DNA from 3 places in the Salinivibrio sp. IB282 genome. Region 2 is predicted to be linked to each of the others. Evidence: riboswitches for the same ligand, from Rfam matches in the RefSeq annotation. Region 2 holds a riboswitch; each other region holds the start of a gene.

Region 1 (5,128 bases), on a different contig from region 2:
AGCAGATATGCGTAAGACTTTGATGAGACAGAATTGGTGCGGAGTGGTAGTTCAGTTGGTTAGAATACCGGCCTGTCACGCCGGGGGTCGCGGGTTCGAGTCCCGTCCACTCCGCCACTACTTAGAAGCCCTAGCTGAAAAGCTGGGGTTTTTTGTTGTTGGTCAGGTTCGCCCTGCGGGCGAATGAGTTCCGCAGGATGGCCTGCCCATTGCCCGCAACCCCGGCCCTCCGCCACTATTTAGAAACCCTGCTAAATTTAGTAGGGTTTTTTGTTATTGGGTCGTTGGGACGATTTGCTTTATAAATAAGCGATTAAACGTCTGAAGAGTAATTGGTGGTGGTAATTTGTCGCGGGATCGCTACAATAGGCACCTATCTACAGGGGTATAGCTCCAATTGGCAGAGCAGCGGATTCCAAATCCGCGTGTTGGGGGTTCGAATCCCTCTACCCCTGCCAAACATCAAAGCATCGACATTGTCGGTGCTTTTTTTGTATGTGAATCATCAAGCTTCTCGTAATCCGATAAGAGATAGATGAGAACATGCAAACGACAAAAAAGGCGTGTTGGGGGCTGGGACGCCAGCCCGGTCGAATCCCTCTACCCCTGCCAAATATTAAAGCATCGACATTGCCGGTGCTTTTTTTGTATGTGAATCATTAAGCTTCTAGCAACTCTGACCCTCTTCCCTTTTTCTCCCTCCTGTTTCTTGTTCACATGTCGCGGTATGATGACTTTTTACCAATCGAAAGGAGCACCCAGTGGTAAGCATATTGTGGGTAGGGCTTGGCGGCGCATTAGGGGCGTCTTCGCGTTTTTTAGTTTCAGAGTGGAGCGTCGCGGTGTTTGGTCGAGGATTCCCGTACGGCACCCTAATGGTTAATGTGCTGGGCTCATTAGCGATGGGGGTCTTTTTAGCGGCGATGAGCCAAGAGCTGATTGCCCCAGTGCCTTGGCGTCAACTGATTGCGATTGGCTTTTTAGGGGCTTTTACCACCTTCTCGACGTTCTCTGTCGATACCTTGATGCTGTTCCAACATGGGGAAACGGTGAAAGCCTTGCTAAATGTTGGTTTGAATCTCGCCTTATGCCTCGGAGCGGCAGCGATGGGGGCTTGGCTGTTGGGACGTATTACCGGGTAATAGAAAACATCGCGTACGTCGCTTGTTGTTGCGGCGGTGATTTCTTATACTGGCGTTGAACTTGTCGGAGTGCCAATTGGCTGAGACCACATAAAGTGGGATCCGTTGAACCTGATCTGGTTAGGACCAGCGAAGGGAACAAGAGATGCATCAGATCACAGACGCAACCCGTCTGCCAGTTTGCTCACATCTCAATTCAGCGTTTTCCGGCAAGCATTAATTCCCATAATGAACACCGGAGTAATGCTATGTCGACCCGTAAACAGGCCCGTCTTGAGGCCAAATCTTTTATCGATTCCCTCTCTGCGCAAACCTACCCCAACTCGGAAAAAGTCTATGTCGAGGGATCGCGACCCGATATTCGCGTCGGGATGCGAGAAATCCACCTTTCTCCGACCTTTGTGGGTGGGAGTAAAGACAATCCGCAGTACGAGGCCAATGAATCCATTCGGGTTTATGACACATCAGGGCCTTATACCGACCCACAGAGTGCTATCGATATTTACCAAGGCTTAGCACCAGTGCGCAAAGCCTGGATTGATGAGCGTGCCGATACAGAGTTTCTTGATGCAGTGAGCTCAGATTATGCGCAGACCCGCCTCAGTGATGAAACCTTGGATGACCTTCGCTTTAAAGCCTTACCATCTATCCGCCGCGCCAAACCTAATCAGTGTGTGACTCAACTGCATTACGCACGCCAAGGCATTATCACCCCAGAGATGGAATTTATCGCGATCCGGGAAAATATGGGTCGCCAGCAGTATCGTGAAGAGCAACTAAACCGCCAGCACCCAGGGGAAAGCTTTGGCGCGCATTTACCCTCAAACATTACTCCTGAATTTGTGCGCCAAGAAGTTGCTGAAGGGCGTGCGATTATTCCGGCCAACATTAACCACCCAGAAGCGGAGCCGATGATCATTGGGCGTAACTTTCTAGTGAAAGTGAATGCCAATATTGGTAACTCGGCGGTGAGCTCCTCCATTGAAGAAGAAACCGAAAAGTTGGTGTGGGCGACCCGTTGGGGAGCGGATACGGTGATGGATTTATCGACCGGACGCAATATCCACGAAACCCGCGAGTGGATTTTACGTAATAGCCCAGTCCCGATTGGCACTGTGCCTATGTATCAGGCGCTTGAGAAAGTGAACGGCATTGCCGAAGACCTGACTTGGGAAGTGATGCGCGATACCTTGATAGAGCAAGCCGAGCAAGGGGTGGATTACTTTACCATTCACGCTGGAGTGCGTTTGCACTATGTGCCCATGACCGCCAATCGCGTGACTGGGATTGTCTCGCGTGGTGGGTCGATTATCGCCAAATGGTGCTTGGCGCATCATCAAGAAAGCTTCCTCTATACCCATTTTCGCGAAATCTGCGAAATTTGTGCCGCCTATGATGTATCGCTGTCACTAGGCGATGGGTTGCGTCCCGGCTCAGTGGCTGACGCGAACGACGAAGCGCAATTCAGTGAGCTACGTACCCTGGGCGAGCTCACCAAGGTGGCATGGGAATATGATGTGCAGGTGATGATTGAAGGCCCTGGCCACGTGCCCATGCATATGATCAAAGAGAACATGGACGAGCAGCTCACCCATTGCCATGAAGCGCCTTTCTATACCTTAGGCCCGCTGACTACCGATATCGCGCCGGGTTACGACCACATTACCTCCGGGATTGGTGCGGCGATGATTGGCTGGTTTGGGTGTGCGATGCTTTGCTATGTCACGCCCAAAGAACATCTGGGTCTGCCCAACAAAGAGGATGTTAAAACTGGGCTTATCACCTACAAGTTGTGCGCGCACGCCGCCGACTTAGCTAAAGGACATCCGGGCGCGCAGGTGCGAGATAACGCCATTTCCAAAGCGCGCTTTGAATTCCGCTGGGAAGATCAGTTCAACCTTGCTTTAGATCCGGTGACGGCACGTGCCTATCACGACGAAACGCTCCCTCAAGAGTCGGGCAAGGTCGCACACTTTTGCTCTATGTGTGGGCCAAAATTCTGCTCCATGAAAATCAGCCAAGAAGTCCGAGATTATGCCAAAGAAAATGGCTATGCCGCCGCGGGCGAAGCGATTGATGTCACTATGCTGGAAGACCCGTTAGCAGGCATGCAACAAAAATCGCAAGAATTCCGAGAAAAGGGCAGTGAGCTCTACCTGCAAAAATCTCATCATTCGTCACCACAAGGCGCTGAGGTAAGCGACAGCGATAAGGTGGAGTCATGAGCCTGACCCCGTTTGCATCTATGTCTGAAGGTATAGGCCCATTATATCCGGTGGTAGACGACGTGGATTTGCTCGAACGCTTGCTTTGCTTGGGGGTGAAAACCGTGCAACTGCGTGTGAAGCAGCCGGGACATCCTCAATTGGCGGATTGGGTACAGCGTGCGGTGGCGTTGGGCCGCGCGCACCATGCGCAGGTGTTTATCAACGATCACTGGCAGCTCGCGCTTGAGGCTGGCGCCTATGGCGTTCATCTGGGACAGCAAGACTTACAAGAGGCGGATCTTGACCGGCTCGCACGACAAGGCGTGCGCCTTGGCGTATCGACGCGCAGTCCAGAGCAGCTCGCTGCAGCGATTGCGCTCTCGCCCAGTTATCTTGCCATCGGCCATATTTTTCCCACTACCACCAAACAGCTCGCCGAGCCGCCGCAAGGCATTTCTGCGTTAGCGCAGCAGGTGGCGACTGTGGATTGCCGCTTCCCGACGGTGGCGATTGGCGGTATTGATCTCAACCGAGCCCCTGACGTTTGGCGCACTGGCGTGGACGCCATTGCGGTGGTCCGTGCCGTGACGCAAGCGCCTGATTTAGCGGCGCGCATTGACGCATTTGACCGCTGTCTTAATCCATCAAGACAACAAGGAGGGCGTGATGCTATCGGACAGTGAATACCTGCGTTATAGCCGGCAAATCATGCTGCCAGAAGTTGGAGAGTGCGGGCAGCAGGCACTGAGCAAGGCGCGCGTGTTGATCGTCGGTGCCGGTGGGCTTGGAACCACCGCGGGCCTCTATCTTGCAGGCGCTGGCGTGGGTCAGTTAGCGATTGCTGACTCGGACCACATTGAGCTATCTAACTTGGCGCGTCAGGTGGCGTATCGGGAGGCGCAAATCGGCACCGATAAAGCCGCAGCGCTAGCCGCTAACTTGGTCGCGCTGAATCCACATTGCCAGTGCCGAGCCATCAATGCCTATCTCGAGGGTGAACGTCTGGCGCTTGAAGTGGCGATGGCGGATGTGGTTCTCGATTGCAGTGATAATCTCGCCACTCGCCATGCGGTTAACCAAGCCTGTGTAGAGGCTGGCACGCCGTTGGTGAGCGCGGCCGCGATTGGCTGGCAAGGCCAGTTATTGGTTTATCAACCGCATAGCGCATGTTATGCGTGCGCCTTTGCGGACGTGACGCCCTCTGAACCCACAAGCTGCGCTGAAGCTGGGGTAATGGGACCTGTGGTCGGCATGATGGCCACTGCGCAAGCGCTTGAAGGGATAAAATTATTATTAGGGCAGGCGGTCGGTACCAATCGCTTGTCACGACTGGATGGACAAACCATGACATGGCAGCACTTTTCGCTGCCTGTTCATCCGCACTGTGCGGTTTGTCAGCCAACGCGGGAGGTAAGTGATGCAGTTAATCATTAATGACGCACCCACAGAGGTCAATGCCACGACCGTCACGCAATTGATTGAGGAGATGAAGGTGCCGGCCGAATCAGTCGCGGTCGCGCTAAATCAGACCATTATTGCGCGCGATGCTTGGTCATCCACGTCACTTGCCGCTGGCGATAGCTTGGCGGTCTTTCAAGCGATTGCCGGAGGATAATTATGTTAACCATTGCGGATACGACGTTTTCATCTCGGCTGTTAACCGGCACGGGCAAGTTTGCCAGTCGCAAGATCATGGCCGAATCACTGGAGGCCAGTGGTACTGAGCTGGTCACCATGGCGCTAAGGCGAGTCGATGTGCATGCCACACAAGACGATATT
Region 2 (4,695 bases):
TCTTGGGCATGTTGATCGAGCGAGCGAATCGCTTCCGACGATTGCTGACATTGCGAAGATAACGACTGCACATGGCGCGCAAGGTCATTGACTTGCTCGGCGCATGATGCCGCTTGGTGGCTCACTTCGGTCACACGCTCTTTTTCACCGTTAATGGTGTCCGCCAGGGTAGCCAGAGAGGATTGGGTGGCGTTAATCGAATCACCAAAGTGGCATAAGTTGGCGTCGATCGCTTTGCCGGTTTGGCGTTTTTTCGCGACGGTATCCAGCTCTGCCTGCAATGCGCCTTTCTCTGTATTCAGCGCGTCGATGGTATGATTAATCTGCTCAATTTTTTGCTGTAGAGCGACTTGTTTTTGCTGTTCTTGTTCAAGTTGACGACGGGATATAAACACGCTGACTCCTAATTAAGCTTTTTATAATATTTTAACGCTTAATATTGGTTTTGTATGATAAACGGAGCGAAATGTGATCCATTTTACGCCAATCATTTGATTTACACTGTAAACCGATAATAATTCCCGCCATACTGACGTCTCTGCGGCGAATGAGCGAAACATTATGACCTTTTGGTTGCTTTTTAAACGTTGGATTATCAGTCACTTCGCCCATTTAAATGGGCGTATTTTGGGCTTGGTGGTCCTTGCTTACGGCATCATCGGCTGGCTGCTTTTGTACTGGGCGGGCGAAACCGAGATGACCCAGTCACTCGGTCGCTATATTTATTACTTAATGGTCACCGCGTCCACCGTTGGCTATGGCGACTATTCGCCAGCGACAGAAGCAGGACAGTGGATTACCGCCTTTTGGATTATTCCCGGCGGGCTGGGGTTATTTGCGGTGGTGATTGGGCATGTAACCAGTGCGTTGGTCGATTATTGGCGACGTGGATTACAAGGAAAACGGAGTCTTACAGTGAAAAATCATATTTTGGTGTTAGGGTGGAATGGTCAACGCACTATCCAGCTTATTCGCCTACTGCAAAGCGGTGTGCATGGCGATCGTCCTATTGTGCTTTGTGTGCGTCCCGAAATGGAAAACCCGCTCCCTGGCGAGGTGGAATTTGTGCGCGTCACCAGCTTTACCGACGCCGAGGGCATTGCCCGTGCGGGGATTGATAGTGCCGCGAGCATTATTATCGATAACCCTGAAGACGATATTACCCTGTCAGCGGCCTTGTTTTGCGCACACAAAAACCCCTCAGCGCATCTGCTCGCCTACTTTCAAGATGATGCACTCAGCCAAATACTCAAACAACACTATCCACACGCCGAGTGTGTACCGTCTGTTTCCGTGGAAATGCTGGCAAAAGCGGCGGTAGATCCCGGTTCAAGTCAGTTGCATCATGAGCTTTTAAGCACGTCACAAGGGATGACGCAGTATTGCGCGCGTTACCCCACCGATGCGAGCGCCACGGATGTGGGCACCCTGTTCAACCAATTAAAGCACGAATACGATGCGACATTAATTGGTCTCGATAAAGGTGAAGGCATTACCCTTAACCCCAACCTTGCAACAGACGTCGCCCCCGGCGATCGCGTATTCTATATTGCAGCCGAGCGTTTACCGCATTGGTCAGCGGCATGATTCGGGTACCATTCATCACACGCGACGCTGGCTGTTAGCCTTTCCCGAACAGTCCGCCGCTTCACCTTAGGAGCGGCGGACTCGCTTTAGATGCCCTATTGGTGAAAAACCGTCTATTCGACCGAGGCTTCTTTTACATCGGGTTGACGCGCCTCAACGGGGTAAGCGTAAAAATGATGTACAGGCCCCGCGCCTCTTCCCACCTTTAACTGCTGGCTATGCGCTAAGGCGTCGGTGAGATAACGCTTAGCCGCTCGCCCGGCCTCGATAGGTGTCATCCCTTGGGCGTAAAACGAGGCGATTGCGGCAGACAGTGAACAGCCTGTGCCATGGGTGTTAGGCGTTTCAACGCGACGTGCACTCAGGGTTTGGCACGTATCTCGGCTAATCCATACATCCACGCTTTCAGGAACGTGATGTAAATGGCCACCTTTGAGCATCACGTACGGACATCCGAGCTTGCGCAGTGCCGGCACTAAGGCGTACATCTCCTCGGTGGTTGTCGGAACAGGACACCCAGTTAAACGTGCGGCTTCTGGCAAGTTGGGGGTTAAAATGGTCGCGCGCGGGATCAATGTATTGATCAGTGCATCCATGGCGTCATCATCTAATAACGGATCGCCGCTGGTGGCGATCATGACCGGATCGAGCACGACCGGTAAGTGCGGGGAGCGCGCGAGCACAGCGGCTACTTCGCGAATAATCGCTTGGTTGGCGAGCATGCCGATTTTCACGGCACGTACTGGCATATCGTACAACACCGCATCCAATTGGGCGCGGACAAAACCAGGATCAACCGCCGAGACGGCCTCAACGCCACAGGTGTTTTGCGCGGTTAATGCGGTGATCACCGAGCACGCATAACCGCCGGTAGCTGAAATCGCTTTAATATCGGCTTGAATGCCGGCACCGCCACCGCTGTCTGAGCCGGCGATGGTAAGAATTACAGGTGGAGATAGGTTCATATTGGCCCCTTAATCATGAGGGGCGGAAGGAGACAAAACCACGCACGATGGCGCGACCTTGTGTGCTGAGCACGTCAGTTCCCTCCGCCAGTGCTAACTGGATCAGGTTCTACGGGTCCTGCTTTCGCAGTCTCAGCAATTGCTTGCTCCCCGACTAACACGGTCAGAATATAAACCTTACGGATAAAGCGCAAGGTTGAGGGTGCTAATTGCGCGTTTAGGCCATCTCATTATTATTGCTGGTTGCGTTGCTATTGATCGTCGCGTTGCTATTAATGGTCGCGTTGCCTTGGTTGGCGGTTTTAAGCAGTTGTTCAAATCCTTCTTGAATTAGCGGCCGTGCGTATAAAAAGCCCTGCACTTGGTCGCAGCCAATGGTTTGTAGCACATACTGCTGGTCCTCTTTTTCGACGCCCTCGGCGACCACACCATGACCAAAACCATGGGCTAAATCAATCACGCTACCCACCAAGTGCTTATCACTGGCGTTGGTAGCCAAGTCGTGGATAAAGCTGCGATCAAGTTTGACCCAATCGACCGGTAACTGTTTAAGGTAACTGAGTGAGCTATAGCCGGTGCCAAAGTCATCGAGGGCAATATGCATGCCTGCATCTCGCAATTGTTGTAGCTCTTTCAGTGCCACCGACATGTGCTGGATCAGTGCTGATTCTGTGACCTCTAATTGAATCAGATGCAAAGGGACATCAACTGCCTGGCACCGAGCTAAGACGCTGTCAGCAAAGCCGGGGCGAAACTGCTGGGCAGAAACATTGACTGACAGGTGGAAGCTATCGTTGATCAGTTTATTTTTTCGCCAACATTCAACCGCGGCTAAGGCCATCACCAGTACGTGGTCGCCCAGTTGGATCATATCTGCGCTGCGTTCGGCGATGGGGATAAATTCCGCCGGACTGATGGCCCCAAGGGTCGGATGCTGCCAACGCAACAGCGCTTCCGCGCCTATCATCAAACCGCCGTCTAATCGCCATTTGGGTTGATACACCAGTGATAATTGTCCGCTTTGCAGTGCTGGCCCTAATTCGGTGCGAATCAAATGCGCGCGCTGAGCTTGGCTATCAAGCTCAGGCTGATATTCGCCGATAAGTTGGTCATCCGTCGGAATCGCTAAAATGGCTTGACGAAACAGTTGCGCCACATCTTGTGTCTCATGCTCCGTGCGGCTGATACCAATGTGGCAACGTAAAAACATTAAACGCCCATCGAGCGTGTGGTGTCCGCTGATCAACCGATTGATGCGCGCGGCTTTTTCTACGGCATGGTTATCGTGTTCTTCAATCAGCATCACCAGTCGTGTGCTATCCCAAACGCCAATGCGATGTGGGCGCGCCACTGTACTATTGGCTAGCAGATTGGCCACTTGTTTGTATAGTGCCTCTGTCATTAAATGGCCTTGGTGTTTGGTCACCGCTTCCATGCCATCTAAGGCAATCATCATCACAGTCACCGGCCCTTTGCTCAGCTGGCGCTCAGCGGCATCTAATAATGCGCGACGATTTGGTAGCCCGGTTAACGGATGGGTCAAAGACAGCGCGCGTAAAGCCGCCGTTTGTTTGTTAACCAGCATTTGCAGCCGTGCCGCTTGATCGCGCTCTTTACGGGTTTTCAATTGCAGATGCAAAAGGTTTTGAATCCGTTGCAACACCTCATCGTGATCAAAGGGTTTGCTGATGTAATCAATCGCGCCACGGCATAACGCTTGGTTACGCAAATTCAGGTCATTATCTGCGGTGAGTACCATCACGGGCGGGCAATGCTCATCTAAAGCGTCATTAAGATCATCCAGCACCAGTAAGCCAGAGCGCTGCGGCATCCGCATATCGAGTAAAATCAGGTCGGGAACGGGGGAGAGAGCATCGGTGACAAGGCGAGGATCGGTGAGCCCATTCAGCTGTTGATAACCGGCTTGCTTGAGCATGGTAGACAGTAAGTGAATGTTTTCCGGTCGATCATCAATGATCAGTATATGTGCTTGTGACGGATCCTTTATCATAGCCTCTCCTCTAATAATAATTGTATGGCCTCAGCCAAGTCCGCTGACGAGAGCGGCAACGATAAACGTTGTAATGTCGGTTTGTTATGTGGTTCGTCGCATGGGTTGTCAGTCAGAACAATGAGTGGTTTG
Region 3 (8,810 bases), on a different contig from region 2:
TCTTGCTGAAACGCACTGTTGTCGTTGGTGCCGAGTACGGTAAAGGCAGGCTGCATATCATCGCAGTAATCAAGCAGTACGACTTCGCCAACCGGAGTAAGCTCGGTAATCGAGGTCAGCAAGCTCTTAGTAATCGCGTCGACTTCCGTTTTAGCGGTAAAGTCGACGATCGAGTCGAGAATCTGGATACTGCTGGCGGCCACAGGACGCCTCCTTGGAATCTACCGTGTTTTCCTTAGTATAGAAGCCTATCAGGGGGATGCCACCCAAAACGAATCGTCAGCGGTGCCCATGTAACCTTGCATCATTTCTGGCGGATGATTGAGCGCTTCAATTGGACGATGAAGACGAACTTGTCCCTCATCGAGATAAAGAAACTGAGAGGCAATGGCTTGGGCATCTTCGGGATGGTGAGTGACCATTACCACCGTCGTGCCTTGTGCTTGGGCGGTACGCTTGACCAATGCCAGCATATCCTTTTTTAGCGCAGGGTCGAGCGCTGAAAAGGGCTCATCGAGCAGCAATAAAGGCTGGTTACGTGCGATGCTTCTACCCAAGGCGATGCGTTGGCGTTGGCCACCTGATAGTTGACCGGGCAGACGTGGCAGATAGTCATTTAAACCCACGGCGTGGGCCGCCTGGTGAATGCTGTCACGCTGGGAAGCGGTGAGTTTCAGTGATGGCGACAAGCCAATGGCCATATTGTCGAATACCGACAAGTGAGTAAAGACGTTGTGCTCTTGAAACAAGATAGACAATGGTCGCTGGTGGGCGGGCGTCGTGGTGACGGGCTTGCCATCAATGGTGATCTCGCCACTATCTGGCGCGATCAGCCCGGCAATCAAGGATAACAATGTGCTCTTTCCCGCCCCGCTTGGGCCGAGCACAGCCACAATCTCCCCCGGCGCTATCTTGGCATCAAAGATCATCCAATCTTGCTGGTAACGGTAATGGACATTGGAAAGCGTTAACATGCGTGTCTCCATTGGATAAGGCGCGTAAGCAGGGCATAACATCCCAAGCTGGTGAGCAGTAACAGCATCGCTGCAGCAGCACCGGCTTCCATTTGGTAACTGCCCATTAAGCGAAATAAATACAGGGGCAGGGTTTGAAAGTTTTGGCTGCCAAATAGGGCTATCGCACTGAGATCACCCATCGATAACACAAAACTCACCGCGACACCGCGTGCAATCGGTGCACGTAAACAGTCCCATTCGATCAGACGTAAACGCGTGATGCCTCTTACGCCTAAGGTGGCGCACAGATTATGGTAAGACTGGGCAACCTGAAACGCGGGGGCACTTAATACTTTTATGAGATAAGGCAGCGCCATCAGGGCGTTCACCGCCATCACTAGCCACAGCGCTAAACTGAATACGTCGCTAAACTGGCGAAACAGCAAAAAAAGCCCGGTGCTGAGCACGATGCTCGGGACCACCAGGATAATGGCTCCTAGCGTTTCTATCCCATCCGCCTGTTTTTTGCGTCCGTGTAAGCGCCAGTGGCGGCTAGCGAGGATCACTGCGGCTGCAAGCACAAAGGCAAAGCTGGTTGCCCCTGAGGCAATGGCGAGGGAGTGCAGTGTCGCCTGCCACAGTGCGCCATCGCCGAGTACTGCTAATGCGCTGGGGTTGAGCCCACGTGCAATCACCACGCCCAGTGGCGGTAACACCAGTAGCAAAACGAGGCCAATCCATAAACTGTCCCAGCATTTGGCGGCTCGGCTATCCAAAGAGGCGGGAAGAGGCAGCACTTCACTGGGCGTACTCGGCAGCGGGCGCGTCAAAGTTTGCACGGTAAATGCGATGGCGCCACATAACAGCATTTGCCAAAGCGCAAGGACAGCACCCGTTTGTAAATCGAAATCAAAATGAATGGCTTGGTAAATGGCCAGCTCTATTGTGGTGGCTTTCGGCCCACCGCCCAGTGCCATCACGGTGGCGAAGCTGGTAAAGCACAACATAAACACCAGCCCGACGATATGAGGCAAGCTTTGGCGTAAATACGGCCATTCTAAATGCTTAAAGCGCTGCCAGCCTTTCAGCCCTAGCTGGGTAGCAAGACGACGTTGATCAGCGGGGATCCCCTCTAACGCTTGCACCATGAGTTGGGCGGAAAATGGCAGATTAAAAAACACATGCGCGAGCAAAATGCCACTTAAACCATAAATAGAAAACGGCATCGTCGCATCAAAGTGCGCGAAGGCTTGCGCAATCCAGCCGCTGCGGCCATAGATGGCAACCAGTCCAAATACCCCCACCAATACCGGTAGCACCAAGGTCATGGCAAATAGCTTAAGCAGCCATGCCTTGGCTGGAAACTGCCGGCGATACAGGGCGTGGGCGACGGGTATCGCAAGCCCAACGCTGAGCATCACAGATAAGGTCGCCTGCTTAAAGCTAAAGTAGGTGACATGGCGCAGGTAGGTATCTTGCCACAACGCGGTGAGCACTAGGTCGTGGCTGTGAGAGAACAGCGCCCAGAGTGCGCTGCCAATCAAAACCACGACTAAGCTGGCCGCCATACTGCCCGGCCAGGTTCGAGAAGGGTTGAGCATCTTGGCTATTCAACCAGCGCGGTTTGCCAGTCACGCACCCATTGCTGGCGATTGCCCATCACTTCATCAGGCTGATATAGCAGGCTTTCCTCCGGCTTGTCTAAGGTGTAGAAGGCATCAGGCAGGTTGACATCGGTTACCGGATACATCCACTGCGTGGTTGGGAGCACAGACTGAGCTGCATCACTGAGCATAAATTGTAAAAACGCGTCTGCACGTTCCGGTTGATCCGTGTAGGCTGATTTTGCCACCACTTCGATTTGCATGTAGTGGCCTTCTTCAAACATGGCAGCGGCAAAGCGGTCGTCCTCATCGGCAACCCGGTGATAGGCCGGTGAAGTGGTGTAAGAAAGCACCATGTCGGCTTCTTTGTTAAGGAACATGTTGTACGCCTCGGTCCAGCCTTTGGTCACGGTAATGGTGTTGTCAGCCAGTTCGCGCCATGCTTGTTGGTTATCATCGCCATACACTTTTTGGATCCAGAGCATTAAGCCTTGGCCGACGGTTGAGACGCGCGGATCTTGGTAAATCACACTGATATCGTCGCGCTCTTCAATCAAGGCTTTGAGGCTTTTGGGCGGATCGAGCAAGCGGGTAGTGTCATACACAAAGGCAAAATAGCCGTAATCGTAAGGGATAAAGTAGTTGTTGTCCCACCCGCCAGGCACTTGCAGGCGCTCAGTATTGACCGCATGCTCAGCGACAATGCCGCTGCGCTCTGCTTCTTTCATTAAATTGGTATCCATCCCGAGTACGATATCGGCTTGGGTGGTTTCCCCTTCAATGCGTAGGCGATTGAGCAAAGCGGCGCCATCATCGAGAGACACGAATTCCAGTTGGCAATCGCACTGTTTTTCAAATTCGGCTTTGATTTTGGGCCCTGCGCCCCATTCGGCGATAAAGGAGTCATAGGTATACACGGTGAGTGGGTCCACGGCGCGGGCACTGAGTGATAACAGCGACAGAGAAATCAGAGTGAGAACAGAGGTAAAAACTTTCACAGCACGCTCCTAAGTTGGGCGTGGGTGTTGAGGCAAGTTGATGGCAACATCAAGTCTCAATCCCTACGCCAGTGTTAGCTGGATCAGGTTCGATGGGTCTAGCGCAGTGCGCAATCTCAGCCATGAGGCTCCCCAATGAGTACCAAGCCATTGTACTGATTGGCTTAGAGTTAACCAAGCCTTTTAGTCAGCGAGTTGGTTAAGGTCCCAGTTGTAGTCGTATTCCAATGTTGCCTCTTGTGGCAATGGAATATCGCGATACTGGTTTATGTGAGCGATCACGCCTTGCTTATCGCCACCAAAATCAGCCTCAAACCACTCATAGATAGAAGAAAGCTGCCACTGATCGCCTTGCTGACTTACCCCTTTGTCGCTATTAATAAAACGATAGGCCGCTTGTTCGAGCTGTGCCTCAAGCGCGTTTGCTTGGAAGGCCTTAGGTTGCAGGTTTGGACAACCCAAACTGGCACAGTTAACCGCATAGTGGGTACGCGGATCTTGCCATAGTGGGCGTAGAATGCGGTGCTCAATATCATTCAAGGTAAGGGGTTCACCTGCCACCGTGACCACCTCATCATCCCATGGGCCAAAGCTAAATAATCCACCGAGCTTGGTGATGGAACTGACCGGGTACTCGGCGATAATCAGTTTTACGGTGACCGCATTGTAAAGGTTGACCCAATACGCGTATTGTTCGTTTTTGGTCAGGGTGCGCGGGTCGCGCGCGGTGAGCATGCGGATATAATGATCGAGGGCTTTCTTGTCAGCGTCGGTGACCGCCGCATAGTTAAATAAGGTTTGCTGCCCTTGAGCCTGCAAATACTTATCGAGCAATACTTGCCAAGTGTGATGAGTGAAGGTTGCCTGGCTGTCAGGGTTATGGGCATCCCACATCGCCCAATACTCTGCTTTGGGGGCCGCTTGGCTAAACAGCGGAAAAACCATACAGAATAGAAGTATCAAACGTTTTTGCATTGCCCGTCCTTATTTTCAGCAAGCCTTATTTTCAGACTAGACCAAGCAAATGCGTTGTTGGTTTCATGGTGAATGGAAAAAAGTGGGGCTTGACCAATAAGCGCGGCGAGGATCGCGCTTATTGGTGAAGTGGGCTAAAGCGGGGATTTATGACAAAAAGTCCGGGATGCGCTGCTCAAAGCGCGAGATCTCAGCATCGTGCTGTAGGGTGAGGCCAATGCTATCTAAGCCTTCCAACAGGCAATGACGACGAAAATCATCCATTTGGAAGCTAAAGCAGTGCTCACCGGCTCGAATGGTTTGGGCGGGCAAATCCAGGGTTACCGTCGCGCCTTCATTTTCGGCTACATACGCAAATAAAGCATCGATTTGGGCTTCTTCAAGGGTCACCGGTACCATTTGGTTGTTGATACAGTTGCCATAGAAAATATCGGCAAAACTGGGGGCGATAATCACTTTAAAGCCGTAATCATCCAGCGCCCAGGGGGCATGTTCGCGTGACGAGCCACAGCCAAAATTCTCGCGGGTGAGTAGCACGCTTGCCTCTTGGTAGCGCGCTTGGTTAAGCACAAACTCGGGGTTCGGTTGCTTGCCCGCATCGTCTAAAAAGCGCCAATCGTAAAACAGGTGCTGACCAAAGCCAGTACGGGTGACTTTTTGCAAAAACTGTTTGGGAATGATCGCATCGGTATCGACGTTCGCCGCATCCAATGGAGCAACAATGCCGGTGTGAGTGTGTATGCCTGACATAAGGCCTCCTTATAATTGGTTAACGTCGACAAAATGACCCGCGATAGCAGCGGCGGCGGCCATCGCCGGGCTGACCAAGTGGGTGCGGCCTTCACGGCCTTGGCGGCCTTCAAAGTTACGGTTGCTGGTGGACGCGCAGCGCTCTTTGGGGCCCAAGCGATCGTTGTTCATCGCCAAACACATTGAGCAGCCGGGTAAGCGCCACTCAAAGCCCGCCTCGCGGAAAATCACATCCAGCCCTTCTTGCTCTGCTTGGGCGCGCACTTGCTCGGATCCAGGCACCACCATGGCATGGACGCTATCTGCCACGCGTCTTCCTTTGGCGACCGCGGCGGCCGCGCGCATGTCCTCAATCCGTGAGTTGGTGCAAGAGCCGATAAAGACCTTATCAATGCTGATTTGGTTGATGGCTTGTCCCGGTGCCAGTCCCATGTATTTTAGCGCGCGCTCTGCTGAGTGGCGCTCTATCGGATCGGTCATTGTCTCAGGGGCGGGCACGGTATCATGCACACTGACCACTTGGCCGGGGTTAGTGCCCCAAGTGACTTGATGATGGATTTGACTGCCATCGAGGGTGACCACGCGATCAAACTGTGCATCGGCGTCCGAGTGCAAAGTTTGCCAGTAAGCGACCGCTTGCTGCCATTGCTCGCCTTTAGGAGCAAATTTCTTGTCTTTTAAATAGGCAAAGGTGGTGTCGTCCGGCGCGATAAGGCCAGCTTTGGCGCCTAATTCGATGGCCATGTTGCAGACCGTCATACGTCCTTCCATCGACAAGGCGGTGATCGCGTCCCCGCAAAATTCCACCACATGTCCGGTGCCGCCTGCGTGGCCGACTTTACCAATAATCGCGAGAACAATATCTTTGGCGGTGATCCCGGGGGCAGTTTTGCCCGAGACTTCAATTTTCATCGTGCGGGCGCGGGATTGCTTAAGCGTTTGGGTGGCGAGTACGTGTTCGACTTCTGAGGTGCCAATACCAAAGGCGAGGGAGCCGAAGGCACCATGCGTCGCGGTGTGCGAATCACCACAGACGATGGTGGTGCCGGGCAGGGTAATGCCAAGCTCGGGGCCCATCACATGGACAATGCCTTGGTAAGGGTGATTTAGTTCGTACAGGGTGACGCCAAATTCGTCGCAGTTTTTGGCTAGCGTCTCCATTTGGATGCGCGCCATTTCTCCAGACGCGTGAATGTCTTTGGTTTCGGTGGAGACATTGTGATCCATGGTAGCGAAGGTTTTGCTCACTTGGCGCACCGGACGCCCTTTTTCCCGCAGGCCATCAAAGGCTTGTGGGGAAGTCACTTCGTGCACCAAATGACGATCGATATACAGCAGTGGCGCTTCGCCCGGCTGCTCGGTGACCACATGGGCTTGATAGATTTTTTCATACAAGGTCTTGGCGCCTTGCTGAGTGTTTGCATTCGACATAGCTCGTATCCTTACGGGTAATTATTCTGCGCCTTGGCGGATATAGGCGGCGATACGATCGCCCATTTGTTCAGTACTCAATGCAGGATGGTTGCCTGCCAGGTCGGCGGTCAGCTCACCGGCCGCCAGTGCTTGGCTGACTGCATGCTCAATCGCACAGGCTGCGTCTTCTTCGCCTAACGAGTAGCGCAACATCAACGCGGCGGAGAGAATTTGTGCGACCGGGTTGGCGATATTTTTCCCCGCGATATCGGGGGCAGAGCCGCCGGCGGGCTCATACAAACCAAATTTACTCGCGTTTAAGCTCGCGGATGGCAGCATGCCCATTGAGCCTGTGATCATTGCGCATTCATCCGAAATAATGTCGCCGAAAATATTCGAGCACAGCATCACATCAAATTGCGATGGGCCTTTAATCAGCTGCATGGTGGCGTTGTCGATATACATATGGCTTAAGTGGACATCTGGATAGTCCTTGGCCACCTCTTCCACGACTTCACGCCACAGCATCGAGCTTTGCAACACATTGGCTTTATCGATTGAGCACACTTGCTTGTTACGCAACTGAGCCGACTGGAAGGCGATACGGGCGATACGCTCAATTTCATAGCGATGATAAACCTCGGTATCAAACGCTTTTTCCTCGCGGCCTTCGCCTTCGCGCCCTTTGGGCTCACCAAAATAAATCCCGCCGGTCAGCTCTCGCACCACCACGATGTTAAAGCCTTGGTCGGCAATATCGGCGCGCAGTGGGCAAAAGCCTTCGAGACCGGTATGGATTTGCGCCGGACGCAAATTACAAAAAAGACCAAAGTGCTTGCGTAACGGCAGCAAGGCACCGCGCTCCGGTTGCTCAGTGGGCGGTAAATGCTCCCACTTTGGGCCGCCCACTGAACCAAATAAAATCGCATCGGCTTTTTCACATCCCGCCAAGGTCTGCTCGGGCAGCGGCGAGCCATGGGCGTCAATCGCGGCTCCCCCCACCGGATAATGCTGACGCTCCAAAGTGAGTGAGAATCGCTCGCTAACTGCATCAAGCACCTTCTCGGCTTGCGTCATGACTTCGGGGCCGATACCGTCGCCGGGTAAGAGTGCAATCTGGTGTGCGCTGGCCATGGTTATACTGTCTCCTGTTTCAAGTGGGATTGTTCCTTAATCTGAGCGATTTTGTCGGCGCGATAGATGGCATTGATCACATGCAATAACGCTTCGCCTGAGGCCTCGATGATGTCGGTTGACACCCCGGTGCCGTGATATTTACGACCCTTGTAGTTGGCAATGATGTCAGCTTGGCCGAGGCCATCTTCCCCTTCCCCTTTGGCGGTCAGGTCAAATTTATCCAGCTCAATATCATAATCGGTAATGCGGTAAATACACTGATACAGCGCATCGACGGGGCCGTTGCCAGTGGCTGCTTCGTGCTTCTCTTCATCGCCACATTGCAACTTGATGCTGGTGGTTGCCATTAAGCTGCCCGATTGCACGCCCAAATAGTTCAGCTTATAAAAGTCGTCCTCTTCTTTAAGATTATTGAAGAACATCAAGGCTTCTAAATCGTAATCGAATACCTGACCTTTGCGATCCGCCAGCTGTAAGAATGACTGATACAAGGTGTCTAAATCGTAGTCTTGTTCGCTGTAGCCAAGGTTATCCATATGGCTTTTCACCGCGGCACGGCCGGAGCGACTGGTCAGGTTAAGCGCTTTTTTGCCCAAACCAATCGACTCTGGCGTCATAATTTCGTAGGTGTTTTTGTTTTTCAGCATGCCATCTTGGTGGATACCGGAGGAGTGGCTAAAGGCATTGGCGCCGACGACGGCTTTATTGGGCTGAATAGGCATGTTGCAAAGCTGGCTAATCAACTTGCTGGTGCGGGTAATTTCGGTGTGGTTCAACCCTGTTTCTACACCTAACAAGTCGGCGCGGGTTTTTAAAATCATCGCAATTTCTTCCAGCGCGCAGTTACCAGCGCGCTCGCCAATACCATTGATAGTGCCTTCCACTTGGCGTGCGCCAGCTTGCACCGCGGCAATAGAGTTGGCGACCGACATCCCTAAATCATCATGGCAATGGACAGAAATCACCGCTTTGTCGAT

Evidence for each region. A riboswitch is a leader RNA that binds a small molecule or an ion and turns the genes downstream of it on or off. The one in region 2 is predicted to bind thiamine pyrophosphate.
Region 1: linked by a shared signal. The riboswitch ahead of thiC (phosphomethylpyrimidine synthase ThiC) and the one ahead of thiD (bifunctional hydroxymethylpyrimidine kinase/phosphomethylpyrimidine kinase) in region 2 are both predicted to bind thiamine pyrophosphate.
Region 3: linked by a shared signal. The riboswitch ahead of thiB (thiamine ABC transporter substrate binding subunit) and the one ahead of thiD (bifunctional hydroxymethylpyrimidine kinase/phosphomethylpyrimidine kinase) in region 2 are both predicted to bind thiamine pyrophosphate.

What each region holds. Positions count from the first base shown of each region.
Region 1 is NZ_MUET01000031.1:511-5,638, forward strand. It holds tRNA gene BZG14_RS08140 (tRNA-Asp) at 41-117, shown strand; tRNA gene BZG14_RS08145 (tRNA-Trp) at 382-458, shown strand; gene crcB (fluoride efflux transporter CrcB) at 762-1,142, shown strand; TPP riboswitch at 1,198-1,297, shown strand; gene thiC (phosphomethylpyrimidine synthase ThiC) at 1,391-3,367, shown strand; gene thiE (thiamine phosphate synthase) at 3,364-4,032, shown strand; gene BZG14_RS08165 (HesA/MoeB/ThiF family protein) at 4,016-4,783, shown strand; gene thiS (sulfur carrier protein ThiS) at 4,767-4,964, shown strand; gene BZG14_RS08175 (thiazole synthase) at 4,967-5,128, shown strand, end outside.
Region 2 is NZ_MUET01000008.1:34,454-39,148, forward strand. It holds partial or broken gene BZG14_RS16065 (methyl-accepting chemotaxis protein) at 1-395, opposite strand, end outside; gene BZG14_RS03145 (potassium channel family protein) at 562-1,587, shown strand; gene thiD (bifunctional hydroxymethylpyrimidine kinase/phosphomethylpyrimidine kinase) at 1,701-2,552, opposite strand; TPP riboswitch at 2,615-2,715, opposite strand; gene BZG14_RS03155 (putative bifunctional diguanylate cyclase/phosphodiesterase) at 2,770-4,563, opposite strand; gene BZG14_RS03160 (sensor histidine kinase) at 4,560-4,695, opposite strand, start outside.
Region 3 is NZ_MUET01000025.1:18,408-27,217, reverse strand. It holds gene BZG14_RS07380 (GGDEF domain-containing protein) at 1-203, opposite strand, end outside; gene thiQ (thiamine ABC transporter ATP-binding protein) at 252-974, opposite strand; gene thiP (thiamine/thiamine pyrophosphate ABC transporter permease) at 968-2,557, opposite strand; gene thiB (thiamine ABC transporter substrate binding subunit) at 2,563-3,558, opposite strand; TPP riboswitch at 3,602-3,703, opposite strand; gene BZG14_RS07360 (DUF547 domain-containing protein) at 3,742-4,533, opposite strand; gene leuD (3-isopropylmalate dehydratase small subunit) at 4,681-5,283, opposite strand; gene leuC (3-isopropylmalate dehydratase large subunit) at 5,293-6,714, opposite strand; gene leuB (3-isopropylmalate dehydrogenase) at 6,736-7,830, opposite strand; gene leuA (2-isopropylmalate synthase) at 7,833-8,810, opposite strand, start outside.